Regions from separate parts of the Streptomyces sp. NPDC054887 genome, predicted to be linked through region 3. Evidence: riboswitches for the same ligand, from Rfam matches in the RefSeq annotation. Region 3 holds a riboswitch; each other region holds the start of a gene.

Region 1 (5,427 bases), on a different contig from region 3:
CTAGGCTCCGTTTCATGGACGTACTCATCAATGTCTTCGTCGGACTGCACATCATCGGCATCGCCGCGCTGCTCGGCGGCTTCCTGACCCAGATGAAGGCGATGAGCGCCGGCGCCGCCCGGTTCACGCCCGCCATGCTCCACGGCGCGCTGACCATGCTCGTCACGGGCGTGGCGCTGGTGGGCCTCAACCAGGCGGACGACCAGACGGTGAACAACCTCAAGATCGGCGTCAAGCTCGCGATCCTGGTGGTGATCCTCGGGCTGGTCTACGTGAAGCGCGACGAGGAGAAGGTGGAGAAGGCCCTGTTCGGAGCCGTCGGCGGACTGACCGTCGCCAACATCTTCATCGCGGTGCTCTGGACCTGACCTGACCTGCCAACCCCTCGCCCCTCGCCCCTTCTCCCGTGTCCGGGCGGGGCAGGAGCAAGGGGCGAGGAGCAGGCGGTACGCGCCCGGACTACGCGGGGCGGACGCTGCCGTAGATCGGCATGTAGTAGATCGACTCCTCGCGGACGTACTCGCCCGGCTTCGGGGCGTGGATCATCTTGCCGCCGCCGATGTAGATGCCGACGTGGCTGATGTCGTCGTAGAAGAAGACCAGGTCACCCGGCTTGAGATCCTCGGTCGCCACCCGTGTGCCGACGTTCACCTGGTCCCAGGTGGTGCGGGGGAGCGTCACGCCGGCGGCCTTCCAGGCCGCCTGGGTCAGGCCGGAGCAGTCGTACGAGCTGGGCCCCGCCGCGCCCCACACGTACGGCTTGCCGATCTGCGCGCGGGCGAAGGCGAGGACCTTCTCGGCCTTGGCGGCGTACGCGTCCCCGGCGACGGGGGCCGTGCCGGTGCCGGTGCCGGAGTCCGTGCCCGTACCTGCACCCGTGCCTGTGCCCGTGCCCGTGCCCGTGCCAGCGTCGCTCTCGTCCTCCTGCGCCGCTGCCCGCTCGCGCTCCGCCTCCGCCTCCGCTTCGGCCTTGGCCGCCGCTTCCGCCTCGGCCTTCGCCTCGGCCTTGCGCCGCGCCTCCGCCTCGCGCTGCTTCTCCAGCTCCGCGAGCCGCGCCTTCTCCCGCGCGGTCAGCCGCGACAGCAGGTCGCGGGCCTCCGCCAGCTTCCTCTGCACGTCCTGCTTCGAGGACTTGAGGGAGTCCTGCGACTCGGTCAGGCTCTCCAGGCTCCTGGTGGCCTCGGCGCGCTGCTCGGACGCCTGTGCCTGCTGCTCCTGGAAGTCGGTGACGTCGGCCTGCTGGCGTTCCGTCATCCGGTCCATCAGCCGGTTCTGGTCGAAGTACGCCTGCGGGCTGTCCGCGAGGAGCAGCGCGGCGGTCGGCGTGACCGATCCCGACCGGTACTGCGCCGCCGCGTACGTGCCCAGCTTGCGCCGCGCGTCGTTCAGTCTCTCGGTGCTCCGGGCGACCGAGTCGAGCAGGCCGTCCACCGACTTCCGCTGTTTCTCGGTGGCTTCCTTGGCGAGGTTGTACTTCTGCGTGGCCGTGCCGGCCTGGCGGTAGAGGTCGTCGACCTTCTTCTGCACTTCCTCGACGGACGGCTTGCGGGCCGACGGGTCGGCGGGCGCGGCTCCGGCCGACTGGGCGAACAGACCGACCGAGGCGAGTGCCGCCGTCGTGACACCCAGGCCGGGTGCGGTGGTGCGTACCCGGGTACGCGGCTTGCGATGCGACGCCAAGGCCGGCATCTCCTTCCGTGGACCGCCTACCGGGTTAGCTGTCGGGTTCGGGCGGGACAGACGGAAGGTGCCCTACGGTCCGTGGGACTGCGGACCGATTCACCCCAGGTGGTGCGCGTGGGTCCCCGGTTCCGAACCGCACTGGGGCAGGCCGGATTCGGCGTGGGCGACCCGCTCCGGCGCTGTTCGCCGGCTGGGGTACGGGGAGCCCGAGTCGGCACGCTAGCCAACAGTCCTGACCGCTGGGAAGCCCGATGTTCGATATGCCCGATACATGTTCGTGACCTGGCCGAACCGGTTCCGTTTGCGCGCTCCACGGGCCGTCCGGAGGGGCTGGTCGCCCGGCGTGGGCAACATCACACGGCGCGACAGGGGGCGCCCCGGCGTGCGGAGCGGCGGGTATGGCCGGCCCGCTCCCCCCGGGCCCGGGGAATCCGGGGCGGGCTGTCGGTGGTCCCGCCTAAGCTTGGTAGACGATGAGCAGCCTCTTTGACGACAGCTTCCTGGCCGACCTCCAGCACTCGGAGCACGCGAAGGACACCGCCCCGCCGCCCCCCGAGGACCACGCTCCGGAGGAGGTCCCGCATGACCTGTTCGGGGGCGCCTTCGACGTGCCTCCGGCGCCCAGGGACGCGCACTACAGGGACGGCGCGCCCCGCCCCGTCGTGGACGCCGCCGCGCTGCTCGAAGGGCTGAACGAGGAGCAGCGCGCCGCTGTCGTGCACTCCGGGTCGCCGCTGCTCATCGTGGCCGGCGCCGGCTCGGGCAAGACCCGGGTCCTGACCCACCGGATCGCGTACCTGCTGGCCAAGCGGGGTGTGCACCCCGGCCAGATCCTCGCGATCACCTTCACGAACAAGGCCGCCGGCGAGATGAAGGAGCGCGTGGAGCAGCTCGTGGGCCCCCGCGCGGGCCACATGTGGGTCTCCACCTTCCACAGCGCCTGTGTGCGCATCCTGCGGCGCGAGTCGAAGAAGCTCGGCTTCACGTCCTCGTTCTCGATCTACGACGCCGCCGACTCGAAGCGCCTGATGGCGCTCGTCTGCCGCGATCTCGACCTCGACCCGAAGCGCTTTCCCCCGAAGGCGTTCAGTGCCAAGGTCTCGAACCTCAAGAACGAGCTGATAGACGAAGAGACCTTCGCCGGGCAGGCCGCCGACGGCTTCGAGAAGACGCTGGCCCAGGCGTACGCGATGTACCAGGCCCGGCTGCGCGAGGCCAACGCTCTGGACTTCGACGACATCATCATGACCACCGTGCACCTGCTCCAGGCGTTCCCGGACGTCGCCGAGCACTACCGGATGCGCTTCCGCCACGTCATGGTCGACGAGTACCAGGACACCAACCACGCTCAGTACACGCTCGTACGCGAACTGGTGGGCCCCTCGGGCGAGGGCCGGGCGCCCGGCGAGCTGTGCGTCGTGGGTGACGCCGACCAGTCGATCTACGCCTTCCGCGGCGCGACGATCCGCAACATCCTCCAGTTCGAGGAGGACTACCCGGACGCGAAGACGATTCTGCTGGAGCAGAACTACCGCTCGACGCAGACGATCCTCACCGCGGCCAACGCCGTCATCGAGCGCAACGAGAACCGCCGGCCGAAGAACCTGTGGACGGAGGCCGGCGCCGGCTCCCTGATCACCGGGTACGTCGCGGACACCGAGCACGACGAGGCGCAGTTCGTCGCCGAGGAGATCGACCGGCTCACGGACGCGGGCGACGCGAAGGCCGGCGACGTCGCCGTCTTCTACCGTACGAACGCCCAGTCCCGCGTCTTCGAGGAGATCTTCATCCGCGTCGGGCTGCCCTACAAGGTCGTCGGCGGCGTGCGCTTCTACGAGCGCAAGGAGGTCCGGGACGTCCTCGCGTACCTGCGCGTCCTGGCCAACCCCGAGGACACCGTCCCGCTGCGCCGCATCCTGAACGTGCCCAAGCGGGGCATCGGCGACCGGGCCGAGGCGATGATCGACGCGCTGTCGCTGCGCGAGAAGATCAGCTTCCCGCAGGCGCTGCGGCGCGTCGACGAGGCGTACGGCATGGCCGCCCGCTCGGCGAACGCCGTGAAGCGCTTCAACACGCTGATGGAGGAGCTCCGCACGATCGTCGAGTCCGGCGCCGGGCCCGCCACGGTCCTCGAAGCGGTCTTCGAACGCACGGGCTACCTGGCCGAGTTGCAGGCGTCGACCGACCCGCAGGACGAGACGCGCATCGAGAACCTCCAGGAGCTCGCCGCCGTGGCCCTCGAGTTCGAGCAGGAGCGCGAGGGCGACGAGCCGGGCACGCTGGCCGAGTTCCTGGAGAAGGTCGCGCTCGTCGCCGACTCCGACCAGATCCCCGACGAGGACGAGGAAGGATCGGGCGTCATCACGCTGATGACCCTGCACACCGCCAAGGGCCTCGAATTCCCCGTGGTGTTCCTGACGGGCATGGAGGACGGCGTCTTCCCGCACATGCGCGCCCTCGGCCAGACGAAGGAGCTGGAGGAGGAGCGGCGGCTCGCGTACGTCGGCATCACACGCGCCCGCGAGCGGCTCTACCTGACGCGGGCGTCGATGCGCAGCGCGTGGGGACAGCCCTCGTACAACCCGCCGTCGCGGTTCCTGGAGGAGATTCCGGACACGTACCTGACGTGGAAGCGCAGGGGCGCGCAGGCGCCGGCCGGGCCGGTGTCGGGCGTCGCCTCGTCGCTTTCGGCCTCGCTGGCGTCCCGGTCGCGGGGCGGCGGCGCCTCGGGGTTCGCCACACGGCGCACGTCGGACAAGCCGGTGGTCGCGCTGTCGGTCGGGGACCGGGTCACGCACGACCAGTTCGGGCTCGGCACCGTGATGACGGTGACGGGGACCGGGTCGGACGCGCAGGCCACCATCGACTTCGGCGACGAGCGGCCGAAGAAGCTGCTGCTGCGGTACGCGCCGGTCGAGAAGCTGTAGAAGCCCGGGAAGGGCGCGAGCCCTTCACCGCCGCGCCCCGGGGCCCTCGCTCCGGGGCGCGGCGCATTCCGGGGCCGGGGCGTCGCTTCCCTGTTTGTGCCCCGGAACCGGGGGCACTCGGAGCCTGGGATCAGGTCGGGCTGAGGCCGTGACTGCGGAACCAGGGCAGGGGGTCGATGGCGGAGCCACCGCCGGGGCGCACCTCGAAGTGCAGGTGCGGGCCCGTGGAGTTGCCGGAGTTGCCCGCGTACGCGATGACGTCGCCGGCCTGCACCGAGCCGGAGCGGATCTTGGTGCTGCTGAGGTGGCAGTACCAGGTCTCCGTACCGTCGGGCGCGGTCACTATCGCCATGTTCCCGTAGGCGGTGTTGTACTGCGTGCGGACCGTGCCGTCCGTGGCGGCCATCACCGGGGTGCCGTACCCGACGGGGAAGTCGATGCCGGAGTGCACGGACATCCAGTTGATGCCGGCCTGGCCGTAGTACGCGCTGAGGCCGTGCTGCTCGACCGGGAGCGCGAACTTGGGCCGGGCGGCCTCCTTGCGGGCGGCCTCCTCGGCTCTGCGCTTCTTCTCGGCGGCCTGACGGGCCTGGAGGTCGATACGTTCCTGCGTACGGCTCGCGCGGTCCGCGAAGTCCTCGGCGTCCGTACTGAGGTTGGCCAGCTGGGTGTCGAGCTTGTTGTTGACCGCGACGGGCTTCACCGAGCCGGGGTCGGCGGCCGACACCGTCGTGGTGGTGTCCTTCTTCTCCTCGGCCGGGGCGCCGCCACCGACGCTGCCGACCGAGGCGGCGGCGATTCCGGCCACACCCATCAC
Region 2 (5,427 bases), on a different contig from region 3:
CGGAGCTGCTGGCCACCGGTGTCGAGGAACTGCTGCGCTACGACGGGCCTGTGGAGCTCGCGACCTGGCGTTATGCAACCGAACCGCTGGTCCTGGGCGGCCGGGACATCGCGGCCGGCGAGCCCGTGCTCGTCGTGCTCGCCGCCGCCGACCGGGACCCCGAGCGCTTCGGCGAGCCGGACACCCTCGACCTCGCGCGCCGCGACAACCCGCACCTCGGCTACGGCCACGGCATCCACTACTGCCTCGGCGCCCCGCTGGCGCGGCTCGAAGGGCAGACGGCCATCGCGACGCTGCTGAGGCGTCTGCCCGACCTGCGACTCGCGGGGGAACCTGACGATTTGCGCTGGCGCGGCGGGCTCATCATGCGCGGGTTGCGCACCTTGCCCGTGGAGTTCACGGCCGAAACGAGGTGACGCTGCGTCACTTCGAGACCTTCACGTGATCTGCGCTGCATCGACTTGTAACAAACGTTCGAGTACCGCTACGTTCACCGTCAACCTCAGCCGTCACTCGAAAGGCCACCGCATGCGCTCCGGGAACGGGAGACACCGCCGCCCCCGTCAGGCTCCAGCTCTCGTCGTCGCGGCGGGAGTGACCGGATCGGCCATCGCGATCCCGCTGCTCGGCGCGACCGGCGCGTCCGCCGCCGACGCCACGACCTGGGACCGGGTCGCCGACTGCGAGAGCGGCGGCATGTGGAGCGCCGACCTCGGCAACGGCTACTACGGCGGGCTCCAGTTCTCCCCCGAGACGTGGCAGAAGTTCGGCGGTACGGCCTACGCGCCGCGCGCCGACCTCGCCAGCCGCTCCCAGCAGATCCAGGTCGCGGAGAAGGTGCTCGCGGAGCAGGGCCCGGAGGCGTGGCCGAGCTGCGCGCTCATCTCCGGCCTGACGGAGGGTGACGACGCCGCGTCGGACGACGGTGCGGCCGGCGGCTCGGCCGCCGAGGCGGAGAAGGGCGCGGCGGCCACCGAGCGCCCCGACGCCCCCGATGCCTCCGAGTCGGCCGAGCCGTCGGCCGGCGGGACGTCCGGGGCCGGCCGGGACGGGTCGTCCTCCTCCGTGAAGGCGGACCGCTCCGGCGCCTCCTCCGAGGGCCGCACGACGGACGGGGACCCCGAGAGCCCCGCGCCGCCGTCCGCCGACGAGAAGGGGGCGAAGGACGAGGAGGCCGCCCCCAAGGGCAAGCACCGCGGTGAGAAGGCCCGCGAGGACGACGCGGTCGTGTCCGGCGAAGCGGGCATCGAGCGCGAAGCGGGCCGCCATGCCTCCCGGGGTGACGGGGCGACACGTGACGCCGCCACGGCGGAGGGCGGGGCGCGCCCGGACGGCAGCTACACCGTCCGCACCGGCGACAGCCTGTCGGCCATCGCCGACGCCCACGAGGTGCGCGGCGGCTGGACGGAGCTCTACGCGGCCAACGAGAAGACGGTCGGCGCCGACCCGGACCTGATCCTTCCTGGCCAGAGCCTCGATCTGGGCTGATTTCGGGGGGTAGTTCGGGCCGCTATGTCCACATTGGAGCAAGTGAGACAAGGGTCTCTTTGTCCCAACTCACGTCCCCGGCCCGGACGATCCCGCCCCGCCGCCCCTGACCTGCGCGGATATGGGCCGCGTGAAGGCCGGGACGGGCGATTTCTCCCTGATGGGCCTTTTTGAACATCACCGGCTCATGTGTTTACGGTCGAACCGCTCGCCACCGCGGGCCCCGTCGACCGTCACGCCGAATCCTGCCGGCGGCCGAGGGGAACCGACGCGTAAAGCGCCGTAGGCAGGAGCGGGGGACCCAGGTAGGCGCCGGGCCCGTACGTCGCGAGACGCACGGAACCGGCTTGGGGTTAAGCCGCGCGACCCAGGTCGCGCGCCGGGCACTCACTTGGCCCGAACCCGACAGCTCACCTCGCAGGCGTCGGTGAGGAGATGTCGCATGCTGTTTTCCGGCAAGGCCAAGCACCGCCGCCCGTCCAAGGCCACTCGTATCGCCACGCTCGCCGGCATCACCGGCGCCGCTGTGGCCGTCCCGCTGATGGGTGCCACGTCGGCCTCCGCCGCCTCCGTCGAGACCTGGGACGCCGTCGCCCAGTGCGAGTCCGGCGGCAACTGGTCCATCAACACGGGCAACGGCTACTACGGCGGCCTGCAGTTCTCCGCCTCCAGCTGGGCCGCCGCCGGTGGCACGCAGTACGCCCCGACCGCCGACAAGGCGTCCAAGGCGCAGCAGATCGCCACCGCCGAGAAGCTCCTCGACATGCAGGGCCCGGGCGCCTGGGCCTGCGCCGGCGCCGGCGGCCTGACCAACGACGGCGTCGACCCGGGCGTCGACACCTCCGGTTCCTCCTCCGCGCAGCAGGAGCAGCCGAAGCAGCAGGCCGCGCCGCGCGCCGCCGAGCAGCCCGCCTCGCGCAGCGAGGTCCGCACCGCGCCGAAGGCCGCGCAGCCCGCCGCCCCGAAGTCCTTCGAGAAGGGCGACGGCGAGTACAAGGTGAAGTCCGGCGACACCCTCGGCAAGATCGCCGAGAAGAAGAAGGTCAAGGGCGGCTGGGAGAAGCTGTTCGAGCTGAACAAGGACATCGTCGACGACGCCGATGTCATCTACGCGGGCCAGCAGCTCCACCTGAGCTGACCCGAGGTCACCCCCCGAGCACCCCGGCCCGGCGCGTCTCCCCCGTACGCGCCGGGCCGGGGTTTCGCCTTCGGCGCCCCCGCCGGGCGTGTTACTGCCCGGTAGCTCCCGGTGCGCCGGAAGTCGGGCCAGCAGTTACGTCCGCTATTGCGGGTATTCGGGGCTCTTCTCGTCCCAGGGGGCGGGCGAACGGCCGACCGACGCCCCCGAGCCGGTTAGGCTCTTGTCGCAAGGCGAAAGTGACCCTGCACCCCTAGCGTCACATCCCAGAAGGAGATGCTCGTGCCGTCCATCGACGTCGTCGTAGCCCGGGAAATCCTGGACTCCCGAGGCAACCCCACGGTCGAGGTCGAGGTCGGCCTCGACGACGGCAGCACGGGTCGTGCTGCTGTTCCGTCCGGTGCCTCCACCGGAGCGTTCGAGGCCATTGAGCTTCGCGACGGTGACCCGAACCGCTACCAGGGCAAGGGTGTCGAGAAGGCCGTCCTCGCCGTCATCGAGCAGATCGGCCCGGAGCTCGTCGGCTACGACGCCACCGAGCAGCGCCTGATCGACCAGGCCATGTTCGACCTGGACGCCACCGAGAACAAGGCGTCCCTCGGCGCCAACGCCATCCTCGGCGTCTCCCTCGCCGTCGCGCACGCCGCCTCCGAGGCGTCGGACCTGCCGCTGTTCCGCTACCTCGGCGGCCCGAACGCGCACCTGCTGCCCGTTCCGATGATGAACATCCTCAACGGTGGGTCGCACGCCGACTCCAACGTCGACATCCAGGAGTTCATGATCGCGCCGATCGGCGCCGAGTCGTTCTCCGAGGCCCTGCGCTGGGGCACGGAGGTCTACCACACCCTCAAGTCCGTCCTGAAGTCCAAGGGCCTGTCCACCGGCCTCGGCGACGAGGGCGGCTTCGCGCCGAACCTGGACTCCAACCGCGCCGCGCTCGACCTCATCCTGGAGGCCATCAAGCAGGCCGGTTACGTCCCGGGCGAGCAGATCGCGCTCGCGCTCGACGTGGCCGCGTCCGAGTTCTACAAGGACGGCGTGTACGAGTTCGAGGGCAAGTCCCGCTCGGCCGCCGAGATGACGGAGTACTACGAGGAGCTCGTCGCGGCGTACCCGCTCGTCTCCATCGAGGACCCGCTGTTCGAGGACGACTGGGCCGGCTGGAACACCGTCACCGAGCGCCTCGGCGACAAGGTCCAGCTGGTCGGCGACGACCTGTTCGTCACCAACCCGGAGCGCCTGGCCCGCGGCATCGAGGAGAAGTCGGCCAACGCGCTGCTCGTCAAGGTCAACCAGATCGGTTCGCTGACCGAGACGCTGGACGCCGTCGAGCTGGCGCAGCGCAACGGCTTCAAGTGCATGATGTCGCACCGCTCCGGCGAGACCGAGGACGTCACCATCGCCGACCTCGCCGTCGCCACCAACTGCGGCCAGATCAAGACCGGCGCCCCGGCCCGCTCCGAGCGCGTCGCCAAGTACAACCAGCTGCTGCGCATCGAGGAGATCCTCGACGACGCGGCGGTGTACGCGGGCCGCAGCGCGTTCCCCCGCTTCAAGGGCTGAGCACAGCAAGGGCTGAGCACGGCCAGGGCTGAGCACGGCCGGGAGCCGAAAGCCTGAGCCTCCCTACGTCCCCGCACGCGGTCCCGTACCGTGTGCGGGGACGTACGCGCGTACAGGGGAGACGGGAGAGACATGGCCGGGAAGAACCGGGACCGGTTCTCCACCACCACCAGGATCCGGCTGCTCGGCGAGCAGACCGCCGCCCGTGTCTACCGCTCGCAGACGCGCCGTCAGGCCCGCCGCTCCCGGCTCACCGGCCGGGCCGCGCTGCTCGTGCTCGTCGTGTGCTCGCTGGTCGTGGCGCTCGCCTACCCGATGCGGCAGTACGTGTCGCAGCGCGGCGAGATCGCCGAGCAGCAGCGGAAGATGCGGGAGGCCGGCCGGCGCGTCGAGGAACTGCGCGACGAGAAGGCCAGGCTCAAGGACGACGCGTACGTCGAGCGCCTCGCCCGCGAGCACCTGCACCTCGTACGCCCGGGCGAGACGGGGTTCACCGTCGTCGACCCGCACGCCCGCGACCGGCGGCGCGAGGACGGCGGCGCCGCCGACCGCCCCTGGTACAGCAACCTCTGGGACGGCGTCGACAAGGCCGACCGCGCGGGCAACCAGTAATCACCAGTCACCACCGAACACGAAGGCACGAACGCAACGATGGACGCCGCACCCCCGACCACCCCGCGCACCGAGCCCACCGAGGCGGACATCGAGGCGTTCAAGCTCCAGTTGGGCCGCCCGCCGCGCGGACTGCGCGCCATCGCGCACCGCTGCCCGTGCGGACAGCCGGACGTGGTCGAGACGGCCCCGCGCCTGGAGGACGGCACGCCGTTCCCGACGCTGTACTACCTCACCTGCCCCCGCGCGGCCGGCGCGATCGGCACCCTTGAGGGCTCCGGCCTGATGAAGGAGATGCAGGACCGCCTCTCCGACGATCCCGAACTGGCCGCCGCCTACCGCGCCGCCCACGAGGACTACATCCGGCGCCGGGACGAGATCGAGGTGCTCCAGGGCTTCCCCAGCGCGGGCGGCATGCCGGACCGCGTGAAGTGCCTGCACGTCCTGGTCGGCCACTCGCTGGCGGCCGGACCGGGCGTCAACCCCTTCGGGGACGAGGCGCTCGCCCTGCTGCCCGAGTGGTGGGCGAAGGGGCCGTGCGTGACGCCGTGCGGCGGGGACGACCTCCAGGAGGACGGCAAGTGACGAGCACCCGCGTGGCCGCCGTCGACTGCGGCACCAACTCC
Region 3 (5,427 bases):
CGCGCTCGCGGTGCTCGATGAGCCCGTCGGTGTAGAGCACGAGGCGGCTGCCCTCCGGCAGCCGTACCTCGGCGGTCTCGAACGGCAGGCCGTGCAGACCGAGGGGCGGGAAGACCGGCACTTCGAGGAACTCCACCGTGCCGTCGGGGCGGACCAGGGCGGGCGCGAAGTGCCCCGCCGTGGCCACGGAGCACACCCCGGAGACCGGATCGTAGATCGCGTACAGGCAGGTGGCGCCCGAGATGCCGTCGCCGCCGTCGCCCCCCTCCTCGTGGTCGATGCGCGAGACCAGCTCGTCGAGGTGGCCCAGGAGTTCGTCCGGGGCCAGGTCCAGGGCGGAGAAGTTGTGGACCGCGGTCCGCAGCCGGCCCATGGTGGCGGCGGCGTGCAGGCCGTGCCCGACGACGTCGCCCACCACGAGCGCCACCCGGGCGCCCGGCAGCGGGATGACGTCGAACCAGTCGCCGCCCACCCCGGCCTGCGCGGGCAGATAGCGGTAGGCCACGTCCAGGGCGTCCTGCTCGGGCAGGACGCGCGGCAGCAGGCTGCGCTGGAGCGTCACAGCCATGGCGTGCTCGCGGCTGAAGCGGCGGGCGTTGTCGATGGCGACCGCGGCGCGGGCGGCCAGCTCCTCGGCGAACGCCAGGTCCTCCTCGCCGAACCGCTCGGTGGCCTCCGAGCGCCAGAAGTTCGCCATGCCCAGGACGACCCCGCGGGCCTGGAGCGGCACCGAGACCAGGGAACGGATGCCGAAGGCCAGGGCCCGGTCGGCGCCCTCCGGGTCCTGCGACCGCCAGCCGTGGGCGACCACCAGGTCGGCCTCCAGGACCGCGTGGCCGCTCGACAGAGCAGCCGCCATGGGCGTCGTGGGAACGACGAACCTGATCAGGTCGCCCACCGGCTGGAACGGGCGTTCGGCGGGCCCGCCGCTCACCGCCGCGCGCCGCATCTCGGTGTGGGCGCCGTCCGGCTCCTCGCCGCGCAGTACGGGGTCCAGCAGCTCCACCGTGGCGAAGTCGGCGAACCCGGGGACCGCGACCTCCGCCAGTTCCTCCGCGGTGCGCACCACGTCCAGCGTGGTGCCGATCCGCACCCCGGCCTCGTACAGCAGCTTCAGGCGCTCCCGGGCCACCTCCGCCGCACCGGACAGCGCCCGCAGGTCCGTGGTGTCCCGGAGCGTGGCGGCGGTGCCGGGCAGTCCGCCGTACGGGGCGGTGGGCCGGGTGTTGACGGCCAGCAGCCGGTCCCCGGCCAGGTGCACCGCGTCGGTGACGGTGCGGCCGGAGACGAGCAGCCTTGCGACGGCGTCGTCGAGGCCCAGCTCGGTGACGTGGCGCCCCTCCGCGCCGGCGGGCAGTTCGAGGAGCCTGCGCGCCTCGTCGTTGGCCAGCGTCAGCCGCCCGTCGTCGTCGACGATGAGCACGCCCTCCCGGACGGCGTGCAGAACGGCGTCGTGGTGCTCGTACATCCGGGTCATCTCGGTCGGCCCGAGGCCGTGCGTCTGGCGCCGCAGCCGCCTGCTGACGATGACGGCGCTGCCGACGGCCAGCGCGAGGGCCGCTGCGCCGGAGCCGAGCAGTATCGGCAGATGGCGGTCGACGGCGTCCCCGACGTTCTCGACCGTCACACCGGCGGCGACCAGACCGACGACGGCACCGGTGGTGTCGGTGACGGGGACGACAGCCCGCGCCGCGTCGTTCGGGGCGCCCTCGAAGATCTCGGTGAAGGGCTCGCCGGCCGTCGCCCGCCCGACGCCCTCGGCGCGCCCGCCGACCAGCGCCGGGTCGGTGTCGGCGATCCGGGTGCCGTCCGGCCTCATCACGGCTATGAAGTCCACGCCCGCTCCCCGCTGGGCCGCGCCCACGTGGGCGCGCAGCGCGGAGGTCGGATCGGGGGAGCGCAGGGCCTCGACGGTGCCGGGGGCGTCCGCGAACGCCTCGGCGGTGGCGAGGGAGCGGTTACGGGCGTCCAGCTCGCTGTCGTTGCGCGTCTGGAACGCGAGCGCGACGACGGCGGCGGTGATCAGCAGCACGGCGACGACGATCTGGAGGAGGAGCACCTGACCGGCGGCGCTGCGTACCTCCAGCCGGGAACGCACCCCTCGCCGAGACGAGCGTGGTGACCCGACACCCCTGGGTCGTCCGGGACGTCCGCTCATGCCCTATTTCTAACATTTTGCGCAAATTATGGGGCGCGCTATTGCTCTGCCTGCCCCGGCGAGACGCCCGCAAGGGTCTCGCCGGGGCAGGCAGCGGGTTCTTCTAGTACGGGCCGTTCACGTTGTCGATCGAGCCGTACCGGTCGGCCGCGTAGTTGCACGCGGCGGTGATGTTGGCCACCGGGTCGTAGCTGTCCATCGAGGTGCCGGGCACGTGGTAGGCCGCGAACGTGGGCGCGATGACCTGGAGCAGGCCCTTGGACGGCGTACCGGCCACGGCGTTGGAGTCCCAGTTGTTGATGGCCATCGGGTTGCCCGAGGACTCGCGCATGATGTTGCGGTGGATGCCCTCGTACGTGCCGGGGATGCCGTGCTTGGCCATGATGGCCAGCGACTCCTTGATCCAGCCGTCCAGGTCGTTCGTGTACGTCGTGGTCTTGGCCACGGCGGCACGGGCCTGCGAGCGGTCGGCGCGGTCGGCGGCCGGGGCGGCCTTCGCCTTGGCCTTCGCGGGCGCCTTGGCCTTCGCGCCGATCGTCAGCTTGAGACCGGGGTGGATCAGCGAGGGCTTGTCGCCGATGACCGCGCGGTTGTCCTCGTACAGCTCTTTCCAGCCGCTCAGCGAGTGGTCATCGGCGATCTTGGAAAGGGAGTCGCCCGAGACCACGGTGTAGGTCTTGGGGGCGGCCTTCGCGGCGGCGGCGGGCTGCGCCGCGCCCGCGGTGGTCGCGCCCAGCAGGGGCAGGATCAGCGCGGCACCACCGGTACCGGCGGCGATGAAGCCGCGGCGGAGCGATCTGGTCTGGGAACGGCGGTGCTTACCCTTCGAGGGCATGACGAATTCCTCTCCGTCGCCTGCGAGGTGAGCTGTCGGGTTCGGGCTGGAGATGCCCGGTCGCACGGTCGGTGCGACTTCACCCCAAGCCGTTCCGGATTCCCGGATCGGCGGCTTACCTGGGTCCCCCGCTCCTGCCGTACGTGAGTGTGAGTGGGTTGTGGATTCCGGACGGCGGCAGGATTCGGCGGTCCACCCGGATTGGGGGTGACCGTAAGCGAGAGGAGCCGCGAAGAACAAGCCCCGCATTCGCCGCGGCAATCTCCGGGCGTATCCGGGCGTGGGAACTCCTGTCACTGTGCGTGGGCGGGAAACCCAACTTTCTTCCGGCGTACCGGAACTGACGGTGGGCAGAGTTTTCGCATTCCCCGGAGGACGTGACTGGTATCACGAGCGGCGGCCTGCGGCGGCCTTTCCGGCGAACCGCTCATGTCGGTTATTACCTGCCGGAAACGGGCATCTTGCCAGTGTGTCGGGGTGAATGGCCCGCCCGTGTACGGAAGTTGGGTTTCCCGGTGGTGCGCGGGGGTGTGCCGACCTCGCCTCGGCCAGAACCGGCATGTTCGGAGCCGGACAAAAAGGATCAGATGGATATAAAAAATCCTCACGCGGGTATCCGCTGATCATGACTGAGAACAGGACCAGGCCGCTGGCCGTCGTCACCGGCGCCTCCACCGGCATCGGCTACGAGCTGGCCAGGCAGTTCGCCGGGCACGGATTCGACCTCGTGCTCGCCGCCGAGAACGCCGGGATCGGCGCGGCGGCGGACGAGATGCGGGACCGCGGAGCCGTCGTCCACGTCGTGCGCACCGATCTGGCCACCCGGGAGGGGACCGACCGCCTGCTCGGCGCCGTCGCGGCGACCGGGCGGCCCGTCGACGCCGCCGCGCTCAACGCCGGCATCGGGCAGGGCGGGGCCTTCCTCGACACCGGCATCGAGGACGAGGAGCGCGTGATCGACCTCAACATCACCTCCACCGTGCGGCTGGCGAAGGGCCTGCTGCCGGACATGGTGGCGCGTGACCAGGGCCGGCTCCTGTTCACGTCGTCGATCGCCGCGACCGTCCCCGGCTCCTTCCACGCCGTCTACAACGCGACGAAGTCCTTCGTGCAGTCCTTCGCCCAGGCGCTGGGGGACGAACTCAGGGGCACCGGTGTGACGGTCACCTCCCTGATGCCGGGGGCCACGGAGACGCCCTTCTTCCACCGCGCCGGCCTGGACGACACCCGGGTGGGGCGGCAGAAGAAGGACGATCCCCAGGAGGTGGCCCGGCAGGGCTTCGAGGCGCTGATGGCCGGCCGCAGGAAGATCGTCGCCGGATCCGTGCGGACGAAGGCGCAGGGGCTCGTGAGCAGGGTCGTCCCCGACAGCCTCAAGGCCGCCGCCCACCGCAGGGCGGCGGAACCGGATCCCCGCACATCGAAGTGAGCGCCGGCGCGGGCGTCACGGCAGGGGCGTGCCGCCGGTGGCGTTGACGATCTCGGCCGTGATGTAACTCGCCTGCGGGGACGCGAGGAACACGTACGCCGGAGCCATCTCCGCCGGCTGCGCGGGCCGCCCCAGGGGCGACTGCTTTCCGAACTCCGTGGTGTCCGGCATGGTCGCCGGAATAAGAGGCGTCCACACCGGCCCCGGGGCGACCGCGTTGACGCGGATTCCGCTGGACGCCACCATCTGGGCGAGCCCTTGAGTGAAGGCGACAATGGCGGACTTCGTCATCGCGTAGTCCAGCAGATGCGGGCTGGGCTTGTACGCCTGGACGGAGGAGGAGTTGATGATGCTGCTTCCCTCGGGCATATGGGGGAGCGCCATCTTCGACAGCCAGAACATTCCGTAGAGATTCGTCTTCATGACGCGGTCGAATTGCTCGGTGGAAATGGAACCGATGCCGTCCGGCTGGGACATCTGATAGGCGGCGTTGTTCACCAGGATGTCGATGCGGCCGAATTCCGAGACGGCCCGCTCGACGAGCGACCGGCACTGTTCCTCTTCGCGGATGTCACAGGCCACCGCGACAGCCCTGCGGCCCGCGTCCTCGATCAGCCGCGCGGTCTCGGCCGCGTCCTTGTCCTCCTCCGGCAGATGGGTGAACAGCACATCGGCGCCCTCGCGGGCGAAGGCCAGGCACACCGCCCGGCCGATCCCCGAGTCGCCGCCGGTCACGACCGCGGCGCGACCGCTGAGCAGCCCGTTCCCCCAGTACGAGTCCTCTCCGTGGTCCGGCGGCGGGTCCATCGGGCCGGTCCATCCCGGGTGCTGCTGCTCCTGGTCCGGCAGCTTCGGCTGCGGGTGCTTCGTGACGGGGTTCTCCACCTCGCGGTTCTCGTCGTTCACGCAGGTCTCCTGCCTGGTCGGGTGTGTGACCCACCTTGGGTTCCCCGAAGCCGCCGACTCGAATCAGGGCGCCGCCGCCGGCCCCGGCGCACGTTCCGG
Region 4 (5,427 bases), on a different contig from region 3:
GGCAGGGCTAGCCGAGGCGGACGCGCACGCGGACCGGCAGCCCTGGGCGCGGGGGGCGTGCGTCAGGGCTGCCGGCGAAAGGGGCGCCGCGCGGGGGTGTCCGGCGGGAAACCGTGGGACACCCCGGCACAGTGCGGTGCGAAGGGCCGGAGCCGTCAGACGGTGAGGCCCTTGCCGCGCAGCCACGCGGCCGGGTCGACGCCGGCGCCGTCCGGGGTGTGCACTTCGAGGTGCAGGTGCGGGCCCGTCACGTTGCCCGTGGCGCCCACGCGGCCGATGACGTCGCCCGTGCCGACGTCGCCGGACGTGACGGTCATCGAGGAGAGGTGGCAGTACCAGATCTCCGTACCGTCCTCCAGTTCCAGGACGATGCGGTAGCCGTACGAGCCGGACCAGCCGGCGGACTTGATCGTGCCGCCGTGCACGGCCTTGACCGGCGTGCCCGTCGGGGCGGCGAAGTCGAGGCCGGTGTGCTGACCGGAGGACCACATCGCGCCGGACTGGCCGTAGGTCGAGGTGAGCGTGTACGAGGAGGTCGGCAGCGAGTAGCTGGCGGCCAGCTTGGCGAGCCGCTCCGCCTCGGCCTTGCGCGCGGCCTCCGCCTCCGCCTCGCGCTTCTTCTCCGCGGCCTCGCGCTTCTCCTCGGCCGCCTCGGCCTCCGCCGCGCTCTGCTGCTTCTGCGCCTCGGCCGCGGCCTTCTCGGCGGCCTCCTTCTCGGCGGCCTCCTTCGCCTCGGCGTCGGCGGCGGTCTGCTGCTGCTCGGCCTGCTGGAGGATGCGGGCGCGCAGGGCCTCGCCCGCGTCGGTGGTGCCCTGCTGCGCGTCGGCGGTGGTGACGCCTGCGGTCGTCAGGGGGGCGGCTGCCAGGACCGCCTCGCCCGCCTCACCGGCGTCGGGTTCCGCGTCGTCGGACATCAAAGCGCCGACACCGGGTAGTTGGTCTGCGTCGGGAAGCGAGTCCGCTATCGCGTCGGGAAGGGAGATCGAAATGGCCGGCTTGTCCTGGGCGGTGGCGATGCCACCCGCGCCGACAGCGGCGATGACGCCGACGCCGAGGACGGTGGAGCTGCGGCCGAGACCGCCGCGCTGCTTGGCGACCCGGTGACGGCCGCGCACGGGACGGACGGATTCCTCGGTGGGATTCCATTCCTCCCAGGTCCCCTCCCCGCCGACGTGGTTCCCGGTGTCGTGGGCCGCCCCGTAGGGGGGCATGGCGGTGTGGGGGGCAGGGCTGTTGGACGCCACGTGGGCGTGCTCCTTTCCTTCCTTCTCGCCTACCGGGTTAGCTGACGGGTTCGGAGCAGGAAGGTCTCCTACGAGCCTCTCCGTGGGTACGGAGCGGCCCGATTCACCCCAAGGAACGTGGTTCCCCGGTTCCCTCGCGGGATTCGGCGCGTGCGCACGGTGCCGTCTCTTGCGACGACTGGGACGACCGCGCTGCGTTATCGAACGTTAATAGACACCGGCTCCGGATTCCAAGCTGTTCCAACTGATCGTTAAGGGCCTCGCCCTGAACCAATCAGGACACAAGCCATCACAGCCGGACGAGTTGACCGCCACTCAGAAAACATCCGTCGCATGACGGTTCGTCAATCGTTATGCGGAGGGGCATCCCCCGACTACGCAGCGTGGCGAGCCGTTCCCTGCGGCTAACTTCGGCACATGGTTGTCAACAGCACGCAGTCCGTGGCCGCCCGCTACCGCGAGTTCTCCGAGCAGCAGGCCCGCGGCGTCTCTCCCCTGTACGCGGAACTCACCGCCCGCATCAGCGAGGACGGAGACCTCTGCGCCCTCGTCGCCGCGCTCCCGCCCGGCAACAAGCAGCAGCCCAATCTCCTCCTCGCCGCCGTCCGTTACCTCGGCGGCCGGTACGAGGACTGGGCGTCCTTCCGCGCCTGGACCCTGGCGCACTGGGACGCCGTGCGCACCGTCGTACTCGAACGGTTCACGCAGACCAACGAGCCCGCCCGCTGCGCCACCCTGCTGCCCCTCCTCGCCGCCCTCCCCCAGCCCCTGGCGCTCGTCGAGGTCGGCGCCTCGGCCGGCCTGTGCCTCCACCCCGACCGCTACGCCTACCGGTACGACGAAGGCCCCGTGCTCGGCGCCTCCCCCGTCACCTTCCACTGCCGTACCGAGGGCCCCGTGCCGCTGCCCACCGCGCTCCCGGACGTCGTGTGGCGCGCCGGCATCGACCTCAACCCGCTCGACGCCACCGCCGAGGACGACATCCGCTGGCTCCAGTCACTGATCTGGCCCGGCCCCGCCGAGCGCCCGCGCCGGCAGCTCGCCGCCGTCGAGGCCGTGCGTACGGCTCCCCGGCCCCGCATCGTCCGCGGCGACCTGGTCGACGCACTGCCGGCGCTGGCCGCCGAGGCTCCCCAGGACGCCACGCTGGTCGTCTTCCACACCGCCGTGCTCACCTACCTGCCGCTCGCCCGCCGTGAGCGGTTCGCCGCGCTCGTCCGCGAACTGCCCGGCCACTGGATCTCCAACGAGCACCACACCGTGCTGCCGTGGCTCGACGCCCCCGCCCCCGACGACGAGCACCTGCTCACCCTGGCCCTCGACGAACGCGCGGTCGCCTTCACCGCGCCGCACGGTCAGAGCCTGCACTGGTTCGGCCGTCCGGCAGCCCGGGACGCCTGATCAGACTCACGGTCCTCCGGCGGTCCTGCTGCCCCTCGGCGCGATCAGCAGCACGGGCAGCGCGCGGACGAACCGCGAGGCCGCCCCGCCCTTCTTCCCCACCGTGGTCTCCTCGCCGCGTACCCGGCTGCGGACGGTACCGGGCCCTGCCCAGGCTGGCCGCCGCCGCGCGGCGCGGCCATCGGGAGCGGCCGAACGGGGGACGGGCGGGGGCCGCGGCGGTCCGCGACACGACAGCGGACACAACGAAGGCCCGGATCTCTTCCGAGATCCGGGCCTTCGTCTTCAGTAGCGGGGACAGGATTTGAACCTGCGACCTCTGGGTTATGAGCCCAGCGAGCTACCGAGCTGCTCCACCCCGCGTCGTTGAACCCAACTGTACGCCATGGGGGGACCGCTCCCGACCACGCGCCCCACGGGCCCCCGCCGCCGGTACGGCCGGCGGGCCGGGGCCCGCGGCCGGATCCGCTCAACCCGCCCGCGCCGGAGCGCCGTTACTCGGCGATCTCCGTGCGCTCCCACCACTCGTAGACCGTCACGCGTCCCTGGTCGGTCTCCTGGTGCCGCGACGTGACCTTGAAGTGCTCGTAGCCGCCGCGGTGCGGGATCTTCAGCTCTTGTCCGGGTGGCGTGATCGGCACGATCCGGTCCCGCAGATCGTCCGGCCCGCCTTCGAGAAGCGCCTTTTCCGTCATGCCCACCAGTGTTCCCACGCTTTTGCGCACCCGCATGTCGGAGCACCCGCCCGCGCACGCGTCGGCGCCCCGCCCGATCGGATCGGGCGGGGCGCTGACGTGCGGGTCGACCGGGATGCCCCGGACGCCTCGGGCGGTAGGCCGTGTGGGACTCGAACCCACAACCAACGGATTAAAAGTCCGCTGCTCTGCCAATTGAGCTAACGGCCCTCGGCGAATCACCCCCGAGCATAGCCGCAGCGAGCCCGGTAGCCGATCGGGTATCGGCTACCCGGCCCGTCGCGGAAGGGCGGAGCCCTAGAACAGCCCCTTGTAGCCCTGCCATCCGGTGGCGACCTGGGTGCGGCCGCCGAAGGACCCGCGGCCGTTCCCGTCGTTGCGGAAGAGCTTGCCCGCGGAGTCGCGCACGACGATGTCGGCCTTGCCGTCACCGTTCAGGTCACCGGCTCCGACGAGGGCGTTGTAGGACCTTCCCCAGTCCTTGAAGACCTGCACGCGGCCCTTGAACGTGCCCTCGCCGGTCCCTTCGTAGCGCCACAGGCCGCCGGACCTGTCGTGCGCGAGGAGGTCGGCCCGGCCGTCGCCCGTGAGGTCACCGGCGCCGGCGATCCGCCCGTACGTCTTCCAGTTCGAACCGATCTTCACCTTGCCGGCGAGCTTCCCGCCCGCCGCTCCGGCGAAGAAGTACACGTCTCCGCTCGACGCCTGACGGGCGACCAGGTCGGCGCGGCGGTCGCCGTTCATGTCGCCGGGCGAGGTCAGCACGTCGTACTGCCCCCATCCGGTGCCGACCGAGGTGTACGCCGTCGACGGCGTCAGCGGCTTCCCGCAGCCGGGCCGGTAGGCGCGCAGCTCGCCGGAGGGCTGCCGCACCAGCACGTCGTTGCACAGGTCGCCGTTCACGTCGCCGAACGGCACGGCGTACGCCGAGGTCGGCCAGCCGCCGCCCGACGTCTTGCCGGAGAACGTCCCCGTCCCGGTCCCGTGCTGGAAGGTGAGGCTGCCGGAGGAGTTCAGCGTCAGCAGGTCCCCGACGGCGTCGCCCCCGGCGAAGTCGTGGCGTACGGGCGAGGCGCCCCGCAGCGCGACCGTACCCGTCCGCTCCAGCGCGGGGCCGTTGCCGTCGGCGGGCGCGACGGACAGCGTCCAGGCGTACGTGCCGTTCGGGAAGGGCACATCGCCCTGCGCGCCGGGCACCATGCCGTGCCAGTGCGCGGCGAGCCGCTCGCGCACGGCCCCGCCGCGTACCGTGTCGACGACCTTGCCCGTGCCCCTGTCGCGCAGCGTCAGCGTCCAGGACGCGGCGGGTTTGGACAGCGGAGTGGTGGTGACGGTCTGCGGTACGGCGTCGAAGGCGCGCGCCGTGATCTTCGTGCTGTCGGCCGGGGCCCCGGCCGTGGTCAAGCGCTGTCCGAGGACCCCGGACGGCACCAGGTGCACCTGCTCGTCGACGTCGACGTAGGCGGCGTTCCCGCCGAAGCGGTCGACGGTCCACCGCACGTGCCGCTGCGAGACGCCGGTGCCGGGCAGGTCTCCGACCGTACGGCTGCGGGCCTCACCCGTGTCCACGGCGGTGAGGACGAGCTTCCCGGCGGCCTCGTCGTGCGTGACGAGCCACCCGTCACCGAGCAGCGCCTCGCCCGAAGGCACGCGCACCGACTTCTTCTCCGTACGGTCGTACACCCCGGCGGGACCGCCCGAGGGGCAGCTCCAGTACACCCAGCGCCCGACCGCCTGGAGCTCCTCGGGCACGCAGCTCGCGCCGGTGTCCGCCGTCTCGACGGTCGTCCCGGCGGCGAGGTCCCGCGCGGTGACCACGCCCTTCGCCGCGCCCGGGGTCCACAGCCGCCCCGCCCAGACGGCGGCGGCGCCGGGGGCGCGCTGCACGAGTGCCTTGCCGTCGGAGAGGCGGTAGACGGTCTGCTTCCCCGCCGCTTGGGAGGTGTGGATCAGGTGGTCCGGGGTGACGGAGGTGATTTCCCCGCCCTCGGGGACGACCAGCGTGCGGCCGTCGTCGGCGTCGGCGCCCTGGACGCGCACGAGATCACGTTCCTCCGAGTCCCGGTCCAGCCACGCGACCCGTCCGT

Evidence for each region. Region 3 has a riboswitch for cyclic di-AMP ahead of ACWGH0_RS18650 (LysM peptidoglycan-binding domain-containing protein). Riboswitches for the same ligand answer to the same signal wherever they lie in the genome.
Region 1: it holds a riboswitch for cyclic di-AMP, as region 3 does, so the genes downstream of both, ACWGH0_RS30940 (NlpC/P60 family protein) here and ACWGH0_RS18650 (LysM peptidoglycan-binding domain-containing protein) in region 3, are expected to answer to the same signal.
Region 2: it holds a riboswitch for cyclic di-AMP, as region 3 does, so the genes downstream of both, ACWGH0_RS06090 (transglycosylase family protein) here and ACWGH0_RS18650 (LysM peptidoglycan-binding domain-containing protein) in region 3, are expected to answer to the same signal.
Region 4: it holds a riboswitch for cyclic di-AMP, as region 3 does, so the genes downstream of both, ACWGH0_RS01420 (M23 family metallopeptidase) here and ACWGH0_RS18650 (LysM peptidoglycan-binding domain-containing protein) in region 3, are expected to answer to the same signal.

What each region holds. Positions count from the first base shown of each region.
Region 1 is NZ_JBSGYQ010000082.1:1,628-7,054, forward strand. Features, by position in the region: gene ACWGH0_RS30935 (hypothetical protein) at 15-368, shown strand; gene ACWGH0_RS30940 (NlpC/P60 family protein) at 460-1,680, opposite strand; cyclic di-AMP (ydaO/yuaA leader) riboswitch at 1,688-1,853, opposite strand; gene pcrA (DNA helicase PcrA) at 2,157-4,610, shown strand; gene ACWGH0_RS30950 (peptidoglycan DD-metalloendopeptidase family protein) at 4,741-5,427, opposite strand, start outside.
Region 2 is NZ_JBSGYQ010000007.1:85,011-90,437, reverse strand. Features, by position in the region: gene ACWGH0_RS06100 (cytochrome P450 family protein) at 1-416, shown strand, start outside; gene ACWGH0_RS06095 (transglycosylase family protein) at 529-1,488, shown strand; cyclic di-AMP (ydaO/yuaA leader) riboswitch at 1,757-1,927, shown strand; gene ACWGH0_RS06090 (transglycosylase family protein) at 1,931-2,626, shown strand; gene eno (phosphopyruvate hydratase) at 2,903-4,189, shown strand; gene ACWGH0_RS06080 (FtsB family cell division protein) at 4,322-4,801, shown strand; gene ACWGH0_RS06075 (DUF501 domain-containing protein) at 4,841-5,386, shown strand; gene ACWGH0_RS06070 (Ppx/GppA phosphatase family protein) at 5,383-5,427, shown strand, end outside.
Region 3 is NZ_JBSGYQ010000030.1:62,533-67,959, forward strand. Features, by position in the region: gene ACWGH0_RS18645 (SpoIIE family protein phosphatase) at 1-2,158, opposite strand, end outside; gene ACWGH0_RS18650 (LysM peptidoglycan-binding domain-containing protein) at 2,262-2,993, opposite strand; cyclic di-AMP (ydaO/yuaA leader) riboswitch at 2,998-3,159, opposite strand; gene ACWGH0_RS18655 (SDR family NAD(P)-dependent oxidoreductase) at 3,619-4,422, shown strand; gene ACWGH0_RS18660 (SDR family oxidoreductase) at 4,438-5,328, opposite strand.
Region 4 is NZ_JBSGYQ010000001.1:295,852-301,278, reverse strand. Features, by position in the region: gene ACWGH0_RS01425 (PrsW family intramembrane metalloprotease) at 1-11, shown strand, start outside; gene ACWGH0_RS01420 (M23 family metallopeptidase) at 156-1,244, opposite strand; cyclic di-AMP (ydaO/yuaA leader) riboswitch at 1,256-1,403, opposite strand; gene ACWGH0_RS01415 (DUF2332 domain-containing protein) at 1,662-2,645, shown strand; tRNA gene ACWGH0_RS01410 (tRNA-Met) at 2,935-3,008, opposite strand; gene ACWGH0_RS01405 (DUF5988 family protein) at 3,140-3,340, opposite strand; tRNA gene ACWGH0_RS01400 (tRNA-Lys) at 3,478-3,550, opposite strand; gene ACWGH0_RS01395 (FG-GAP repeat domain-containing protein) at 3,638-5,427, opposite strand, start outside.